Regions from separate parts of the Enterobacter mori genome, predicted to be linked through region 1. Evidence: predicted binding sites of a transcription regulator. Region 1 holds the regulator's gene; each other region holds the start of a gene.
The links. Region 1 encodes LexA, which represses DNA repair genes until DNA is damaged. Its sites were predicted from a motif close to TNCTGTATGTACATACAGNA; they were not measured.

Region 1 (6,528 bases):
CGCTATCTCCCGGCTCAAGCTTCCACAGGTAGCCGTTTATCCAGGCCTCCGGATGCCCTTCAAGCACATAAATAAACTCTTCTTCGTCACTTTCCGCATGTGGGTATGACGTACGACGGCCTGGCGGCAAACGCTCATGATGAATACCAATACGGCCTAAGCCCAGCCTGCGAGCGAGGGGCGCGCCGATGGAAAAAAGTTCGTTACTGTCGGGATAGGTAGAATCGTCAGCACCTTCCACATCTTGCCAGTGCTTAATACAGTCAGGTCTTTTCATGGTTAATTCCCCGAATTGCGATGCGTCAGGTATAGCACAGCCTGGTGGATCTCGGTGTTTTTACCAGAACATGATAAAGTGAGGGTTTTCCATCCTATTACATCCGAGGTGCTCAATGGATAAGTCCACAAAAGAGCTGTTAGCGCAGGCCGAAAAGCTGTGTGCGCAACGCAATGTGCGCCTGACTCCGCAGCGCCTCGAGGTATTGCGCCTGATGAGCCTGCAACAGGGGGCGATCAGCGCATACGACCTGCTGGACTTGCTGCGTGCAACCGAGCCACAGGCAAAACCGCCTACGGTTTATCGTGCGCTGGATTTTCTGCTCGAACAAGGGTTTGTACACAAGGTTGAATCGACCAACAGCTATGTTCTGTGCCATCTGTTCGATCAGCCAACCCATACCTCAGCCATGTTTATCTGCGACCGCTGCGGCGCAGTGAAGGAAGAGTGTGCGGAAGGCGTGGAAGATATTATGCATACCCTGGCGGCTAAAATGGGCTTCGCCCTGCGTCATAACGTGATTGAAGCGCACGGGCTGTGCTCGGCGTGCGTGGAGGTGGAATCCTGTCGTCATCAGGATGAATGCCAACACGATCACTCTATTCTCGTGAAGAAAAAGCCGCGTTAACGGCAAAAGAAAAGGCGGCTCATGGCCGCCCTCAGGGCGTACTTCCTTGTACTTTCGGGTATAGCCCGGTTACCAGCGGTAGTCGTTGCGTTTTTCCCAGTCGCCCACTTCTTTTTCCGCCTGGTCTTTTGCGTAGCCGTAACGCTCCTGGATTTTACCGACAAGCTGATCGCGTTTACCTTCAATGACGGTCATATCGTCATCCGTCAGCTTACCCCACTGTTCTTTCGCTTTACCTTTGAACTGCTTCCAGTTGCCGCCGATTTCGTCTTTATTCATCATCGTGTCCTCTTAAGTTAAGCGTCGGGTCGTAACGTCCGTTACGTTCTTTTCTGCTGGACGTGATAATTATTGTAGTTAAGGATTCGGCGGTTGATTTCATATTCGGAATCTTTAACCGTCACGATATATCGTGGCGGGAAGGCAGCCAGGTGTTATTTCGCCAGTGACGGTGCCAGATAAAGGCCAGCGACAGGCCACGTAACGCGAGAAAAACTGCCAGTGCCAGCCATAAACCGTGGTTGCCCAAATACGGTAAGGTCAGCAGCGTCAGGCCAAAACCTGCAGCCGCGACCGCCATGCTATTGCGCATCTCCGCACCTCGCGTCGCGCCAATAAACATGCCATCCAGCAGATAACACCACACGCCCACCACCGGTAAGATCACCTGCCAGACGACATAGTGACTCGCCAGTTCGCGCAGCGATGGGAGGGAGGTGAGTAAGGCAACGATTTGTTCACCCAGACAGGCGTAAATGAGTGCAAACGCCAGTGCCACCAGGCCTGACTGACGGCAAGCCGCCCGCCACACCTCGCGGAGCTGGCCGCTTTCGCGTGCGCCATACGCTTGCCCCGAATGGGCTTCAACGGCATAGGCAAAGCCATCCAGCGCATACGCGGTAAAGGTCAGCAGCGTCATCAGGACCGCATTAACCGCGACGATCTCCGGCCCAAGTCGCGCCCCAAAGACCGTCAGCGCGCCAAAGCAGAGCTGAAGCAGTAATGAGCGCAGCATAATGTCGCGGTTCAGCGCCAGCAGCTTGCGGATGTTGCCGCGCCACGCGGTTTTCAGCATGACAAGGGAGACGCCACGCATGGCCAGTACGCGCCAGACCATCCACAGGCCGATGAGAAACGTGCCGTATTCTGCGACTGCTGTTGCCAGCGCCGCGCCCTGTACGTTCATGTGCAGGCCCATCACCAGCCAGAGGTCGAGCACGATGTTCAAAAGGTTTCCCACTACCAGTAGGATGACCGGCGCACGAGCGTACTGCACGCCCAGCAGCCAGCCCAGCAGAACCAGGTTTGCCAGTGATGCGGGCGCGCTGAGCCAGCGGATTTCAAGGAAGCGACGCGCCTGCTCCAGTACCGCCTCGCTGCCACCCACAATATGCAGCGCCAGATCAATCAGCGGCGTGCGAAAGAGAACGATTAAGGCACCTGCCCCAAGTGCCAGAATGAGTGGTTGCACCAGCGCGCGCGCCAGTCGCAGCGGATCTTTCGCGCCATAGGCTTGTGCCGTAAGCCCCGTGGTACTCATGCGTAAAAAGAGCAGCAGCATAAAGAGAAAACTGGTCGCCGTTGCGCCAATCGCCACGCCGCCCAGATAAACGGGGGAATCCAGATGACCAATCACCGCAGTGTCCACCAGGCCAAGCAAGGGAACGGTGATATTGGAAAAAATCATCGGCAGTGCAAGACGCCACAATGCCTTATCAGAAGCTGTCAGCAGTGACATGAAAAATACCGGGAATGCAAAATGATCCAGGCTACGGAGACCCGTAGCCTGTCAGGAAGAGGTTACAGCCATTCACCGTTGCGGATAACACCAACGGCCAGACCTTCAATGGAGAAGTTCTGTTCGCGCAGATCCACCACAATCGGGGAGAATTCGTTATTTTCGGGCAGCAGCTGTACGGTGTTGCCCTGTTTTTTCAATCGCTTGACTGTCACTTCATCATCAATACGCGCGACCACAACCTGACCGTTACGTACATCCTGTGTTTTGTGAACGGCCAGCAGATCGCCGTCAAGAATGCCGATATCTTTCATGGACATCCCGCTGACGCGCAGCAGGAAATCCGCACTCGGCTTGAACATACCAGGATCGACCTGATAGTGACCTTCAATATGCTGCTGGGCCAACAGAGGTTCACCTGCGGCGACACGACCAATCAGCGGAATGCCTGTCTCTTCTTCCACCAGCAGACGAATGCCGCGAGACGCGCCAGACACAATTTCAATCACACCTTTGCGCGCCAGCGCTTTCAGGTGTTCCTCGGCCGCATTTGGAGAACGGAAGCCCAGACGCTGAGCGATTTCCGCACGCGTGGGTGGCATACCCGTCTGGCCGATATGATCCCGAATGAGATCAAACACCTCTTGCTGCCTGGTCGTTAACGCTTTCATTCCGCCCCCTGGGTGTATATACAGTTATGCTGTGAGTATATACAGTCAAAGGCGATTTTGGAACCAAAAACTGCACAAAAAACCAGGGACTTAATTATTCCTCGAGGCTCATCGGAAATGTGACCAAAGCAACGTGACCCAGGTGATAGCAGCCGTGATAATCGCCAGCAGCACAGCGGCAGATCCCATGTCTTTCGCGCGGCCAGAAAGTTCGTGGAAATCTGAACCGATACGGTCCACAACCGCCTCAATAGCGCTATTGAGAATTTCCACTATCATCACCAAAAGAACAGAGCCGATGAGAAGCACGCGAGTTATTGCATCAACATCAAGGAAGCAGGCGATGATAATCGCGACGATAGCGGCGACCCCCTCCTGGCGGAAAGCAGCTTCGTTAAGCCACGCGGCACGGAAACCTTTCCATGAATAGCCAGCAGCTTTGATGATTCGGGTTAACCCAGTGGTATTATTGGCCATTAAAAGAACCTTTTATTGGAAAAAGCGTCAGTAACTGTGAGCGCAGCGCGTTTTGCTGCAGCCTGAAGTATGACGGGTAACAACAGAAATTTTGCGCGCTTTCTGTTATCCTTGCGCCGCAATTGCATTATTAACCAGAGGCTTTACATCGTTTATGTCCGGCTGGCCACGAATTTACTACAAATTACTTAATTTACCATTAAGCGTCCTGGTAAAAAGTAAGTCTATCCCAGCAGAACCTGCGCTGGAATTAGGGCTCGATACGTCGCGCCCTATTATGTATGTTTTGCCTTATAACTCGAAGGCAGACCTGCTGACGCTTCGCGCCCAATGTCTGGCGCATGATTTACCTGACCCACTTGAACCGCTTGAAGTTGATGGCACTCTGCTGCCGCGCTACGTGTTTATCCACGGCGGGCCGCGCGTGTTTACCTATTACACGCCGAAAGAAGAGTCCATCAAGCTGTTCCATGACTATCTCGACCTGCACCGCAGCAATCCTGATCTGGATGTGCAGATGGTGCCGGTCTCAGTGATGTTTGGTCGCCGTCCGGGCCGCGAAAAAGGCGAAGAGAATCCGCCGCTGCGTATGCTCAACGGCATCCAGAAGTTCTTCGCGGTCTCCTGGCTGGGACGCGACAGCTTTGTGCGCTTCTCCCCTTCCGTTTCGCTGCGTCGTATGGCGGACGAGCACGGCACCGACAAGATCATCGCGCAAAAACTGGCACGCGTAGCGCGTATGCACTTCGCACGCCAGCGTCTGGCTGCCGTTGGGCCTCGTCTCCCGGCGCGTCAGGATCTTTTCAACAAGCTGCTGGCCTCCAAAGCGATTGCCCGCGCAGTTGAAGACGAAGCACGCAGCAAGAAGATTTCCCACGAGAAAGCACAGCAGAACGCCATTGCGCTGATGGAAGAGATCGCGGCGAACTTCTCCTACGAGATGATTCGCCTCTCTGACCGTATCCTGAGTTTCACCTGGAACCGTCTCTATCAGGGCATTAACGTCCACAACGCAGAGCGCGTACGCCAGCTGGCCCACGACGGTCATGAAATTGTTTATGTGCCCTGCCACCGCAGCCACATGGACTACCTGCTGCTCTCCTATGTGTTGTATCACCAGGGGCTGGTGCCACCGCACATTGCGGCGGGTATCAACCTGAACTTCTGGCCAGCAGGCCCGATCTTCCGCCGTCTGGGTGCGTTCTTTATTCGCCGTACCTTTAAGGGTAACAAGCTCTATTCCACGGTGTTCCGTGAATATCTCGGCGAGCTGTTCAGCCGCGGCTATTCCGTCGAGTACTTCGTGGAGGGCGGTCGTTCCCGTACAGGGCGTCTGCTCGATCCGAAAACCGGCACGCTATCGATGACCATCCAGGCGATGCTGCGCGGCGGCACGCGTCCGATCACGCTGGTGCCGATCTACATTGGCTATGAACACGTCATGGAAGTGGGCACTTACGCCAAAGAGCTGCGCGGTGCGACCAAAGAGAAAGAGAGCCTGCCGCAGATGCTGCGCGGCCTGAGCAAGCTGCGCAATCTTGGCCAGGGCTACGTGAACTTTGGCGAACCGATGCCGCTGATGACGTATCTGAACAACCATGTCCCGGAGTGGCGCGAGTCTATCGACCCTATCGAAGCGGTACGTCCGGCGTGGCTGACGCCTACGGTGAACGGTATTGCTGCAGAGCTGATGGTGCGCATTAACAACGCAGGTGCGGCGAACGCCATGAACCTGTGCTGTACCGCGCTTCTGGCCTCTCGCCAGCGCTCACTCACCCGTGAGCAGTTGACCGAGCAGCTTGATTGCTACCTGAACATTATGCGCAACGTGCCGTATTCGGTTGATTCGACTGTGCCTTCTGCTACCGCGAGCGAGCTTATCGACCACGCGCTGCAGATGAATAAGTTCGAAGTCGAAAAAGACACCATCGGTGACATCATCATCCTCCCGCGCGAGCAGGCGGTGCTGATGACGTACTACCGCAACAACATCACGCATATGCTGATGTTGCCGTCGCTGATGGCGGCCATTATTACCCAGCATCGCCGCATTTCGCGTCAGGAACTGTTGCGCCATCTTGAAGCTATCTACCCGATGCTGAAAGCGGAGCTGTTCCTGCGCTGGAGTAAAGATGAGCTGGCGGTAGAACTGGATAAAATGACGGAAGAGATGCGTCGTCAGGGGCTGATTACCCTGAATAATGACGAGCTGCATATCAACCCGTCCCGCTCCCGCACCCTGCAGCTGCTGGCCGCCGGTGCGCGTGAAACGCTGCAGCGCTACGCCATCACCTTCTGGCTGCTCAGCGCGAACCCGTCGATCAACCGTGGTACGCTGGAAAAAGAGAGCCGGACGCTGGCACAGCGCCTGTCTGTTCTGCACGGCATTAACGCACCGGAGTTCTTCGACAAAGCGGTATTCAGCTCACTGGTGCTGACGCTGCGTGATGAAGGGTTTATCAGCGATACGGGCGATGCCGAACCGGAAGAGACGATGAAGATTTACCAGATGCTGGCCGAGCTGATTACCTCAGATGTACGTCTAACGATTGAAAGCGCGACGCAGGACGAGTGATGTAAAAAAGCCGGGTGGCGGCATCGCCTTACCCGGCCTACGATCCAGCACATATGTAGGCCCGGTAGGCGTCAGCGCCACCGGGCTTTTTTTCAGCCAAAATAGCTCATCGCCAGGCCCAGGAACAGCACCAGACCGACGTAGTTATTATTTAAAAACGCT
Region 2 (6,528 bases), 610 kb from region 1:
CGTCTAACGCAGACTGGACGGCAGGCATGGTCCCCGGATTAAACCGACGCACCAGCGTCGACGTTTCAGGGTGTTTGAAACGGGGTTTAAAAAGAGTTTCGGTGAGATTCGCCTGCGTCATTGCGTTGCCTCCATGGATACGTCATATAACGTCCATTGTAACGCGTGGCAGGATAAAAAGAACAACGCCCGGCATGGCCGGGCGTGTAAAGTTACGTACTGGGATTAACGGCCTGAAATAGGCGGTACGAAGACCACGCCCATATCCCATGGCTGTTCAATCCAGGTATCCTGCGGGATATCAATCACGTAATCGTCAACCAGTGGGCGACCCGCCGGTTTTGCAAAGATCGTGACGAAGTGCGCTTTTGGATACATTTCACGGATAGCCACCGCGGTACCACCGGTATCGACCAGATCGTCAATAACGATGAAGCCTTCACCGTCGCCTTCCGCGCGTTTTAGCACGGTCAGCTCGCGCTGGTTGTCGTGGTCATAGCTGGAGATACATACGGTATCGACATGACGAATACCCAGCTCACGTGCCAACAGCGCCCCCGGTACCAGACCGCCGCGGCTAACGGCAATAATGCCTTTCCACTGTTCGGAAGGCATCAGGCGCGCAGCCAGTTTGCGTGCGTGAATCTGCAACATGTCCCAGGTGACGACGTATTTTTCGCTCATGTGAAGTGTCCCAGCCTGTTTATATACGGCTTAAAAAGTGTTCGAGGGGGAAATAGGTTGCGCGAGATTATAGAGATCTGACGCACTAAAAACCAGTGTTTAGCGCCCCGAGCCTGAGTTTTTACATGCTTTATGCTACCCGCCGTCGGAGAAAGTGGTATTCTCAGATGCATCTCGCAAGCCTGTCTTGTGGTAACTATTAACCTGCTAACTCTGTGACCTGCAACCCTGTTGCAGCGCATCGACAAGGAGACTTATCGTGTCTGAACTGTCTCAATTATCTCCACAACCGCTGTGGGATATTTTTGCCAAAATCTGTTCCATTCCACACCCTTCCTACCATGAAGAACAGCTTGCCGAACACATTATGGGTTGGGCGAAGGAAAAAGGTCTGCACGCTGAGCGCGACCAGGTTGGCAACATTTTGATCCGCAAGCCCGCCACCGCAGGCATGGAAAACCGTAAACCGGTTGTGCTGCAGGCGCACCTGGACATGGTTCCGCAGAAAAACAACGATACCGTTCACGACTTCACCAAAGACCCGATTCAACCGTACATCGACGGCGACTGGGTGAAAGCGCGCGGCACCACGCTGGGCGCGGATAACGGCATCGGTATGGCCTCTGCGCTGGCGGTGCTGGCCAACGACAGCGTTGAGCACGGTCCGCTGGAAGTACTGCTGACCATGACCGAAGAAGCGGGCATGGACGGCGCCTTCGGTCTGCAGGCCAACTGGCTGCAGGCGGATATCCTGATCAACACCGACTCCGAAGAAGAAGGCGAGATCTACATGGGCTGCGCGGGTGGGATTGATTTCATCTCTACCCTGCCGCTGTCTCGTGAAGCGATTCCTGCAGGCTACCAGACCTTCAAGCTGACGCTGAAAGGGCTGAAAGGCGGCCACTCCGGCGGTGATATTCATCTGGGCCTCGGCAACGCCAACAAACTGCTGGCACGCTTCCTGGCGGGTCACGCGGCTGAGCTGGATCTTCGTCTGGTCGATTTCAACGGCGGTACGCTGCGTAACGCGATCCCACGCGAAGCCTTCGCCACCGTAGCCGTTCCGGCGGAAAAAGCAGATGAGCTGAAAAAGCTCTCCAGCGTTTATCTCGATATCCTGAAAAACGAACTTTCTGAGAAAGAGAAGAACCTGACCGTAGTGCTGGAATCTGTGACCACGGATAAAGCCGCCCTGACCGCGCAGTCTCGCAACAGCTTCGTTCAGTTGCTGAACGCGACGCCAAACGGCGTGATCCGCAATTCTGACGTCGCGAAAGGCGTGGTGGAAACCTCCCTGAACGTGGGCGTGGTGACCATGGGCGACGACAGCGCAGAGATCATCTGCCTGATCCGTTCCCTGATCGACAGCGGTAAAGAGTACGTGGTGAGCATGCTGGAGTCTCTGGGCTCGCTGGCGGGCGCAAAAACCTCCGCTAAAGGCAGCTACCCGGGCTGGCAGCCGGACGCAAGTTCTCCGGTCATGGCACTGGTGCGTGAAACATACCAGCGCCTGTTCAACAGCACCCCGAACATTCAGGTTATCCACGCCGGTCTGGAATGTGGTCTGTTCAAGAAACCGTATCCGGACATGGACATGGTGTCTATCGGGCCAACCATTACCGGTCCACACTCGCCGGATGAGCAGGTTCACATTGAAAGCGTCGGTCATTACTGGACGCTGCTGACGGAACTGCTGAAAGCGATCCCTGCGAAATAATTCGTCGTCTGTTGCCCGGTGGCGCTACGCTTACCGGGCCTACGATTAGCGTAATCTACAGTCCCAACACCAACTGACGCTCTAACTGCGGATCCAGCAGCGTGACGTGCAAACCCACCAGCCTCACCCCTCGTCCACCTCGTCGTTCTTCCCATGCCTTTTTTGCGGTCGCAATGAGATCTTCTTTGTTGAGGCGTGGCCAAACATGTTCCTGCGTCGTCTGCTGAAAATCGTTAAATTTTAGCTTGATGCCCTGCCGGGCGATCAGCAGGTCCGGTTTGACCTTGATTAAGCGTCGTTCCAGCTCAGGGTAAAGCTGTTCCGTGATAATGGCCTCGCACTCGGACCAGTCATGAATATCTTCAATAAGGGTTCGCTCAACGCCGACGGATTTCCGTAATCGTTCGCTGTTCACATCGCGATCGTCAATGCCCTGACTGCGCTCCCACAGCACGCGGCCAAACTTCCCAAAGCGCTTGAGCAGCATGGCGAGATCGCTTAGCTGTACATCTTCGCAGGTCCGTAGCCCCATGCTTTCAAGCTTTGCGGCGGAGACTTTCCCCACGCCGGGTATCTTGCCAAGCGGTAGGGTTTTCAAAAACGCAGGCACTTCTTCAGGCGTGATGACGTACTGACCGTTGGGCTTATTTAAATCAGAGGCGATTTTGGCGAGGAATTTCACGGGTGCCACGCCCGCCGATGCGGTCAGATTCAGTTCGTTGAATATCGTCTGGCGGATTTCCTGGGCCATCAGCGTGGCGGAGCCGTGGCAATGCACGCTGTCGGTCACATCCAGATAGGCTTCGTCCAGCGACAGCGGTTCTATCAGTGAGGTGTAGCGGGAGAAGATTTCACGGATATGAAGTGAGGCCTCTTTATAAGCATCAAACCGACCGGGCAGGAGCGTGAGATGAGGGCAAAGCTTTAAGGCCATTGCAGTCGGCATGGCGCTGCGCACGCCAAATTTGCGCGCCGGATAGTTGGCGGTGCTGATCACACCTCGCTGAACGCGGCTGCCGCCAATGGCGATGGGAATATCCCGCAGCGCCGGGTTGTCACGCATCTCCACTGCGGCAAAAAAGCAGTCCATATCGACATGGATTATTTTGCGCATAGTAAGCCCTCACTCATCACTGGATAAGTATACAGTAAAGAAACGAGGATTGAGAAGTGTGCGTGGGAATTGTCGGGTGGCGGCTTCGCCTTACCCGACCTACACGACTACAAAAACTTAAATAATGCGCTGCTGCTCGCGGGCCATTCTTTTTTTCCGTGCATCGCACGGTTCCGGGCAGTCGCACACCTTTTCCATCCCAAGGGATGAAATACCGCCACAGCTGCCCTGAATGCTTTTACGCTTGATGATCCAGCCTAATGACATGCCGAGCACCACCAGCACAAAGACGGCAAAGGTAGCCAGAAACGTCAGCATCATCAGCCTCCAAAATCATCAAGCATGATGTTCTCATCTTCGACGCCAAGATCTTTAAGCATCTTAATCACGGCGGCGTTCATCATCGGTGGACCACACATATAGAACTCGCAGTCTTCCGGTGCCGGGTGCTGTTTGAGGTAGTTTTCGTACAGCACGTTGTGGATGAATCCCGTATAGCCCGTCCAGTTATCTTCCGGCTGCGGATCGGAAAGCGCCACGTGGAAGGTAAAGTTAGGATTCTCACGCGCCAACTGTTCAAACTCATCATCATAGAACATCTCGCGCAGGGAGCGTGCCCCGTACCAGAAGCTGATTTTACGCTTGCTGCTAAGACGTTTGAGCTGGTCAAAGATGTGCGAGCGCATCGGGGCCATACCGGCACCGCCGCCGATAAAGACCATTTCTGCGTCGGTATCTTTGGCAAAGAACTCACCGAATGGACCGGAGATCGTCACTTTATCGCCTGGCTTAAGGGACCATATATACGACGACATCACGCCCGGCGGTGCATTCGGCACATTCGGCGGCGGCGTGGCGATACGCACGTTGAGCATGATAATGCCCTTCTCTTCCGGATAGTTAGCCATGGAATAGGCGCGCAACGTCGGCTCTTTTACTTCGGACACAAAGCGGAAGAGATTGAATTTATCCCAGTCGGCACGATACTCCTCAGGCACGTCGAAGTCGGCATACGCCACGGTGTGCGCCGGACAATCGATCTGGATATACCCGCCCGCGCGGAACGGAACGCTCTCCCCTTCAGGGACACGCAGCTTAAGCTCTTTAATGAACGTGGCTTTGTTATCGTTAGAGATAACTTCGCACTCCCATTTTTTGACGCCGAAGATCTCTTCCGGCAGCTCAATCTTCATGTTCTGGCGCACCGCGACCTGGCAGGCCAGACGACAGCCCTCTTTCGCTTCACGCTTTGTGATATGCGACAGTTCAGTAGGCAGAATATCACCACCCCCCTCTTTCACCGTCACACGGCACTGCCCGCATGAGCCGCCGCCGCCGCAGGCTGACGAGACAAAGATCCCATTGCCTGAGAGCGTATTGAGCAGTTTGTCCCCTGCCGGGGTACGGATCTGATTTTGCGGGTCATCGTTGATATCAATAATGACATCACCGGCGTTCACCAGCTTCGCACGCGCCGCCAGAATCAGCCCTGACAGCACCAGAACAATCAGCGTGAACATCACCACGCCAAGAATAATTTCCATCTGTTAGCCCTTATAGCTGCACACCGGAGAAGGACATAAAGCCCAACGCCATCAGGCCGGTGGTGATAAAGGTGATCCCTAAGCCGCGCAGACCCGCAGGCACGTTGGCATATTTCATCTTTTCGCGGATCCCCGCCATGGTGACAATCGCCAGCATCCAGCCGATGCCGGAACCGAAGCCGTACACCACGGATTCACTGAAGTTGTAATCACGCTGAACCATAAACGAGACGCCGCCGAAGATAGCGCAGTTCACCGCTATCAGCGGCAGAAAGATCCCCAGCGCGTTGTACAGCGACGGGAAATACTTATCGAGGATCATCTCAAGGATTTGCACCAGCGCCGCGATCACCCCGATAAAGGTGATGAAGTTGAGGAAGCTGAGATCGACCCCTTCCACCAGCGCGCCGTCCCTCAGCACGAAGTTGAACACCAGGTTGTTAATCGGAACCGAAAGCCCCAGCACAACGGTGACCGCCACGCCCAGGCCAAATGCCGTGGAGACCTTTTTAGACACGGCAAGAAACGTACACATGCCGAGGAAAAACGCGAGCGCCATGTTTTCAACAAACACCGCGCGCACAAATAAACTCAGGTAATGAGCCATTGTCGGTTACTCCTTTTCCTGCTGTTCAGGCTTCAACGTACGAATCAGCCAGATCAGCAAACCGATAATGAAAAATGCGCTTGGCGCGAGCAGGAACAGGCCGTTCGGCAGATACCAGCCGCCGTTCTGTACCGTGTCCAGTACCGTGATACCAAACAGCTTGCCGCTGCCAATCAGCTCACGCAGGAACCCTACAGTCAGCAGGATCACGCCGTAGCCGAGCCCGTTACCGATACCGTCCATAAAGCTCGCCAGCGGCGGCATCTTCATGGCGTAGGCTTCCGCGCGGCCCATCACGATACAGTTAGTGATAATCAACCCGACAAACACCGAAAGCTGTTTTGATGTTTCGTAGGCAAAAGCGCGTAGCAGTTGATCGACCACAATCACCAGCGAGGCGATGATCGTCATCTGCACGATGATCCTCACGCTGTTGGGGATGTGGTGGCGGATCATCGAGATAAACATGCTGGAGAACGCCGTGACCAGCGTGACCGCCATCGTCATCACCACCGCCGTTTCCAGCTTGGTGGTGACCGCCAGGGCCGAGCAGACACCCAGCACCTGCAACGTTATCGGGTTATTGGCGAGCAGCGGGCCAATGAGCACCTTTTTGACTTCTTTCAGTTCACCGGTATCAGCCATTATTCAGCGCTCCTTCACGTACGTTTTTCAGGAACGGGCCAAAGCCCAGCTCGCCCATCCAGAAATCAAAACTGTGCTGCACGCCGTTTGAAGTAAGCGTAGCCCCGGAAAGGCCGTCAACGGCGAACATATCACCGGGACGAGCGCCCCCTTTCACTACCCTCAGCGCAGGCTGACCGTTATCGTCGAGCACTTTTTTGCCGACAAACTGCGCACG
Region 3 (6,528 bases), 2.1 Mb from region 1:
TTTTTGCCGTCGCGCCCCATCATCCGCTGGCGAATGAACCAGAGCCCATTAACCGCCGTATTATTAAAAACTACCGTGCCATTGTGGTGGGCGACAGCTCCCGGCCTGAATGTGGCGTCTCTTCGCAGCTGCTTGATGAGCAAGAGGCGATTACCGTGTTTGATTTTAAAACCAAGCTGGAGCTGCAAATAAGCGGTCTGGGGTGCGGTTATTTGCCGCGCTATCTGGCGCAGCGCTTTATTGATAGCGGTGCGCTTGTTGAAAAACAGGTACTTGCTCAAAGCAGCAACGAATCGGTTTGGGTGGGCTGGAACGAACAAACAGCCGGGCTTGCCAGCGCCTGGTGGCGAGACGAAATTTTAGCAAATAGTGCTATCGCCGCAGTTTACTCTCAGGGCAGCGCCGAGAAATCAGCCAGTTAGAAAAAAGAAAATTGCCCGGTGCGTTGCAAACTATTGCCTTTTGTATCTGATGTGGGGCAAAATGCCGCCGCTGCAAACAAATGAATAATCGACGATATAAAAGGCGTCGGTTATTTTTTTTTGCATGTACGAAACGAAACTAAAAACCAAGAGGCCGGGCTTCGTACCGGATAGATATTTACTAAAATCCGACAGTTGTTGTCGCTGAGGAAGAAAGAAATGGGGCAATTTTTCGCTTACGTGGCGGTTATTACCGTAAAGGAGAATAACTATGTCGCATAACGCAACTCCAAACACCTCTCGCGTGGAATTACGTAAAACGCTTACGTTGATTCCGGTTGTTATGATGGGCCTTGCCTATATGCAACCGATGACGCTGTTCGATACATTCGGTATCGTATCAGGCCTTACTGACGGTCACGTTGCAACGGCGTACGCCTTTGCGCTGGTCGCCATTCTCTTTACAGCGCTGAGCTACGGAAAACTGGTTCGCCGTTTCCCGTCTGCAGGCTCTGCCTATACCTATGCCCAGAAATCCATTAGCCCGGCGGTGGGCTTTATGGTGGGCTGGTCATCTCTGCTGGACTACCTGTTCATGCCGATGATCAACATTCTGCTGGCAAAAATTTACTTCGAAGCGCTGGTACCTTCCGTACCGTCGTGGATCTTCGTGGTGGCGCTGGTGGCCTTTATGACCATCTCTAACCTGCGCAGCATCAAGACCGTGGCTAACTTCAACACCCTGATTGTTATTCTGCAGATGGGTATCGTTGCGGTTATCGTGGGCTTGATCATTTACGGCGTGTCCCACGGTGAAGGCGCAGGTACGCTGGCCAGCACCCGTCCGTTCTGGTCTGAAGGCGCGCACGTTGTGCCGATGATCACCGGTGCGACCATCCTGTGCTTCTCGTTCCTGGGCTTCGACGGTATCTCTTCTCTGTCTGAAGAGACCAAAGACGCCGAGCGCGTGATCCCGAGAGCGATTTTCCTGACCGCGCTGATTGGCGGCCTGATCTTTATCGGTGCCTCTTACTTCCTGCAGCTGTACTTCCCGGACATCTCTCGCTTTAAAGAGCCGGACGCATCACAGCCTGAAATCATGCTGTATGTTGCAGGGAAAACCTTCCAGTGGGGCGTGCTGATCTTCTCCAGCGTAACCGTACTGGCATCCGGTATGGCGGCACACGCAGGTGTATCTCGCCTGATGTACGTAATGGGTCGTGACGGTGTGTTCCCAACCCGTTTCTTCGGCTACGTTCATCCGAAATGGCGTACCCCGGCGTGGAACGTACTGCTGGTTGGCGCAATCGCACTGATGGCCATTAAGTTTGACCTGGTGACCGCAACAGCGCTGATTAACTTTGGTGCGCTGGTGGCGTTTACCTTTGTTAACCTCTCGGTAATCTCTCAGTTCTGGATCCGCGAGAAGCGTAATAAAACGCTGAAAGATCACTTCAACTATCTGGTGCTGCCAATGTGTGGCGCGCTGACGGTGGGTGCACTGTGGATTAACCTGGAAGAGAGCTCAATGGTTCTGGGTCTGATCTGGGGCGGTATTGGTCTGGTTTACCTGGCCTGCGTTACGAAGAGCTTCCGTAACCCGGTTCCTCAGTACGAAGACGTTGCGTAACATAATGTCGGGTGCCCGACCAGTACACCCGTAGGCCCGTGTAAGCGTAGCGCCACCGGGCGAAAAAAAAGCCGGAGACAATGTCTCCGGCTTTTTTGTACCCGTCACTCAAACGATCTCTTGCGCATACTGGAACAGGGATTTCAGCAGCGCCTGTTTCTCAGCATTCCCTTCATACTGGCCGTAAAGCATTTCCAGCTCCTGCGCATAGCTGTTCAGGAATTCCGGCGTAAACACGTTACGTCGATGCTGCAGCCAGCGTTCCTGCTCCACTTCGTCCAGGGTACCCGGATAGTTTCGCGCCCGGTAATTAAACATCAGCTTTTCAATGCGCTTATCTGCAAAGGTAATATCCAGCGCCGGTAAGTTACGCGGCTCGGTTTGCAGGACGATATTCATCGCCGCGCGATCGGCATCGCTGAAGAAGCCGTTATACAGCTGGGCATCCACGTTTTCAGACGGCACGAAAGGTTCGGCTTCGGCAAAGATGGCGACCACTTTTTCCCGTACCTGTGGGTTGTCGCGCAGCACCTTCAGGTTATCCAGGCAGTGCTGACGGTTAATTCCCAGCCTGTCAGCATCTTCCGGTCGCAGCGTATTGGCCTGCGCCAGCACCGGACATTTATTGATGTGAACCAGCTTCACCGGTACGGCAGGGAGATCGCCGAGCTCGTTTTTCGGCGTGTAAAGCCGTTCACGCAGCGTATCGCTGTCCAGTTCCAGCAGCGGGGAGATATCGCCCGCCAAATCCACCATGATAACGGCATTACGGTTGTCGGGATGCCATGCCAGCGGCGCAACCCAGCTGGTATTGCCGCGCCAGGCACCGAACATCCCGGAGATGTGTACCAGCGGCTTCATCTGCGGTACATCAATCAGCGTAGTCAGCTTCTGTTTGCTGCGGTGACTCAACAGATACCCAAACAGACGCGGCTGGGCGGTTTTCACCAGCTTTGCCATGGCAATGGTGGCATAGACGTCCGCCATCGCGTCGTGGGCATTGCTGTGCTCGATACCGTTGGCGCGCGTCAGGTGTTCAAGCCTGAAACTCGGTAACCCGTCCTCGTTCTCCGGCCAGTTAATGCCTTCAGGACGCAGAGCATAACATGCGCGCATAATGTCGAGTAAATCCCAGCGCGAATTACGGTTCTGCCAGCTCCAGGCATAGGGATCGTAGAAGTTGCGGTAGAAGATATTGCGCGTCACTTCATCATCGAAACGGATGTTGTTGTAACCGACCACGCAGGTATTGGGAACGGTAAACAGATCGTGGATGCGGCGGGCAAATTCCGCTTCGTTCACGCCTTTTTCCCGTGCTTCCTGCGGCGTAATGCCCGTAACCATCACCGCGCCCGGCTGCGGCAGATAATCATCCGCAGGCCTGCAGTAAAAGACCTCTGGCTCGCCAATGATGTTGAATTCGTCGTCGGTACGGATGGCAGCAAACTGCGCAGGTCTGTCCAGCGCCGGATGGGTGCCAAAGGTTTCGTAATCGTGGAACAAAAAAGTTGGGCGCGCGGCAGAATCAGACACCAGTAATATCATCCTGTAAAAAATTCACGACGCTATGGTAAACGATCGCGCTAAGCAGTCCGAATAAAAAGCGCGGTCATGCGTGAAATTTGCGAGATAGCGTCAGAGAAAAACATGCACTCTGTCACATTTTTTTGCAATTAAGGCAGGTAACAACAGCAGAACTCCCGTAAAAAGGTCATCGATTTTTAATGACCTGAGGATATACCGTTGAAACGCCGTCTGTTTATTGCTGTTTCTTTACTTGCTTCGAGTATCACATCTGCGCTGGCTGCCGATCCGCTGGATTTCTCCCCGCAACCCCCTGCCATCCAGGCGGGGTCCTGGGTGCTGATGGATTACACTACTGGTCAGATATTAACGGCGGGCAATGAACATCAACAGCGTAATCCGGCAAGCCTGACCAAGCTGATGACGGGCTACGTCGTCGATCGTGCTATCGACAGCCATCGCATCAGCCCGGATGACATCGTCACGGTTGGGCGCGACGCGTGGGCAAAAGGTAACCCGGTCTTTGACGGATCGTCTCTGATGTTTCTGAAAGAGGGCGATCGCGTTTCCGTCCGCGATCTCAGCCGGGGCCTGATTGTCGACTCCGGTAACGATGCCTGCGTGGCGCTGGCCGATCACGTCGCGGGCGGTCAGCCGCAGTTCGTGAATATGATGAATGACTATGTGCAAAAGCTGAACCTGCGCGACACCCATTTCGAAACCGTTCACGGACTGGATGCGCCTGGGCAGCACAGCTCCGCTTACGATCTGGCCGTTCTCTCCCGCGCGATCATTCACGGTGAGCCAGAGTTTTATCATATGTACAGCGAGAAAAGCCTGACCTGGAACGGGATCACCCAGCAGAACCGCAACGGCTTGTTGTGGGATAAAACCATGAACGTGGACGGTCTGAAAACGGGGCATACCTCCGGCGCGGGCTTTAACCTGATTGCCTCCGCGGTGGACGGTCAACGTCGTTTGATCGCCGTGGTAATGGGCGCAGACAGCCCGAAGGGGCGTGAAGATCAGGCGCGCAAGCTGCTCCACTGGGGACAACAGAACTTTGATACGGTGCAGATCCTGCACAGCGGTAAAAAAGTGGGGACCGAGCGGATCTGGTACGGTTATAAAGAACAGGTAAATCTGGGAACCGATCAGGATTTCTGGCTAACCTTGCCAAAAGCGGAGGTGCCAAACATTAAGGCCAAATACGTGCTGGATACAAAAGAGCTGGAAGCCCCGATTGCCGCCCATCAGCGGGTCGGTGAAATTCAGCTGTACGACCGCGATAAGCTGGTGGCGCACTGGCCGCTGGTCACGCTGGAACGCGTTGATAAAGGCGGTATTTTCTCCCGTCTGAGCGATTATCTGCATCACAACATCTAACCTTTCTGAGCAGACTGGCAGGGTTGCGAGTCTGCTCACATAATAAACACTCCTCGTTTGCCGATAATATTCATTCTGCTTTATAGTGTATAAATATACAGTAATAAACGGAGGCAGCATGGACTACAGCATCAAGCAGCAACAGAAACGTAAAATCGCAGGTTTTCACCTTGTTGGGCCGTGGGAAAAAACCGTTAAGCAGGGCTTTGAACAACTGGTCATGTGGGTGGATGGGCGTCACATTCAGCCGCTGGAGTGGGTAGCGGTTTACTACGATAATCCTGATGAGGTCCCGGCAGAAAAACTGCGCTGTGACACCGCCGTCACGGTACCCGACGACTTTATCATTCCCGATAACAGTGAAGGGGTGATGATGACCGAAATTGTGGCCGGGGATTATGCGGTCGCGACGGCACGCGTTGAAAATTACGACTTTGCGACCCCGTGGTACCAGTTCTTTAACTCCCTACTGCAGGACAATAAATACCAGATTGCCCCAAAACCCTGCTTCGAACGCTATCTCAATGACGGTAATGCAGACGGCTACTGGGACATTGAGATGTTCGTCGCGGTAGAGCATAAAGCGGGTTAACCCTGTTAAAAGTGGGATTTTTAGCCGGGGGCGATCCACCCGGCTGAAAACACAGTACAATTGTGATTTGCCGTGTAGCTGGAGAGCGGGTGTGCGTCCCGACAAATCATTAACGCCGTTTGAAATTCGGTTGTACAAACATTACCGCGTGGTGCATGGGTGTCGCATCGCGCTGGCGTTCGTATTGACGTTTGTACTGGTTCGCTTGCTGGATGTTCCTGAGGGAACGTGGCCGCTGATTACGCTGGTGGTCGTGATGGGGCCTATCTCCTTTTGGGGCAACGTTGTTCCGCGCGCGCTTGAGCGAATTGGCGGAACCGTTTTAGGTTCCGCCCTGGGGCTTATCGCCCTGAAACTGGAGCTGATCTCCTTTCCGGTCATGCTGGCATGGTGCGGTGCAGCCATGTTCCTCTGCGGCTGGCTGGCGTTGGGCAAAAGGCCGTATCAGGCGCTGCTGATTGGTATTACTCTCGCGGTGGTGGTTGGCGCACCCGCAGGGGATATGACCACGGCGCTGTGGCGAAGCGGGGATGTGGTCCTTGGCTCGCTGCTGGCAATGCTGTTTACGGGGATCTGGCCGCAACGCGCCTTTCTGCACTGGCGTATTCAGATGGCGAATTACGTGACGGCCTTTAACCGTGTCTATCAGGCCGGCTTTTCCCCGAATCTGGTTGAGCGGCCACGACTGGAAAAACACCTGCAGAAGATCCTCAATGATGTCGTCAAAATGCGCGGGCTGATCGCGCCCGCCAGCAAAGAAACCCATATCCAGAAAGCGATTTTTGAAGCGATCCAGACGGTCAGCCGCAATCTGGTCTGCATGCTTGAGCTGCAGATCAACGCGCACTGGGCTTCTCGTTCCAGTCACCTGTTGATGCTTAACGCGCATACGCTCAAAGAAACGCAGCAGATGACGCAGCAAACTCTGTTAACCATTGCCCATGCGCTCTATGAAGGCAATCCGCAGCCGATAC

Region 2: a site for LexA is predicted at 3,533-3,552, ahead of dinB (DNA polymerase IV). Genes of this name have one in related genera too.
Region 3: a site for LexA is predicted at 5,046-5,065, ahead of sbmC (DNA gyrase inhibitor SbmC). Genes of this name have one in related genera too.

What each region holds. Positions count from the first base shown of each region.
Region 1 covers NZ_CP104285.1:291,725-298,252, reverse strand. Annotated here, with positions in the region: gene N2K86_RS01440 (cupin domain-containing protein) at 1-277, opposite strand, end outside; gene zur (zinc uptake transcriptional repressor Zur) at 393-905, shown strand; gene N2K86_RS01430 (CsbD family protein) at 975-1,184, opposite strand; gene dinF (MATE family efflux transporter DinF) at 1,306-2,643, opposite strand; gene lexA (transcriptional repressor LexA) at 2,706-3,314, opposite strand; gene N2K86_RS01415 (diacylglycerol kinase) at 3,423-3,791, opposite strand; gene plsB (glycerol-3-phosphate 1-O-acyltransferase PlsB) at 3,946-6,366, shown strand; gene ubiA (4-hydroxybenzoate octaprenyltransferase) at 6,459-6,528, opposite strand, start outside.
Region 2 covers NZ_CP104285.1:903,433-909,960, reverse strand. Annotated here, with positions in the region: gene frsA (esterase FrsA) at 1-121, opposite strand, end outside; gene gpt (xanthine phosphoribosyltransferase) at 226-684, opposite strand; gene pepD (cytosol nonspecific dipeptidase) at 944-2,401, shown strand; gene dinB (DNA polymerase IV) at 2,457-3,515, opposite strand; gene nqrM ((Na+)-NQR maturation NqrM) at 3,633-3,833, opposite strand; gene nqrF (NADH:ubiquinone reductase (Na(+)-transporting) subunit F) at 3,836-5,059, opposite strand; gene nqrE (NADH:ubiquinone reductase (Na(+)-transporting) subunit E) at 5,070-5,666, opposite strand; gene N2K86_RS04250 (NADH:ubiquinone reductase (Na(+)-transporting) subunit D) at 5,673-6,311, opposite strand; gene N2K86_RS04245 (Na(+)-translocating NADH-quinone reductase subunit C) at 6,304-6,528, opposite strand, start outside.
Region 3 covers NZ_CP104285.1:2,969,440-2,975,967, reverse strand. Annotated here, with positions in the region: gene N2K86_RS14115 (LysR substrate-binding domain-containing protein) at 1-422, shown strand, start outside; gene yoeI (membrane protein YoeI) at 642-704, shown strand; gene N2K86_RS14105 (APC family permease) at 694-2,052, shown strand; gene sbcB (exodeoxyribonuclease I) at 2,161-3,597, opposite strand; gene dacD (serine-type D-Ala-D-Ala carboxypeptidase DacD) at 3,790-4,962, shown strand; gene sbmC (DNA gyrase inhibitor SbmC) at 5,081-5,554, shown strand; gene N2K86_RS14085 (FUSC family protein) at 5,646-6,528, shown strand, end outside.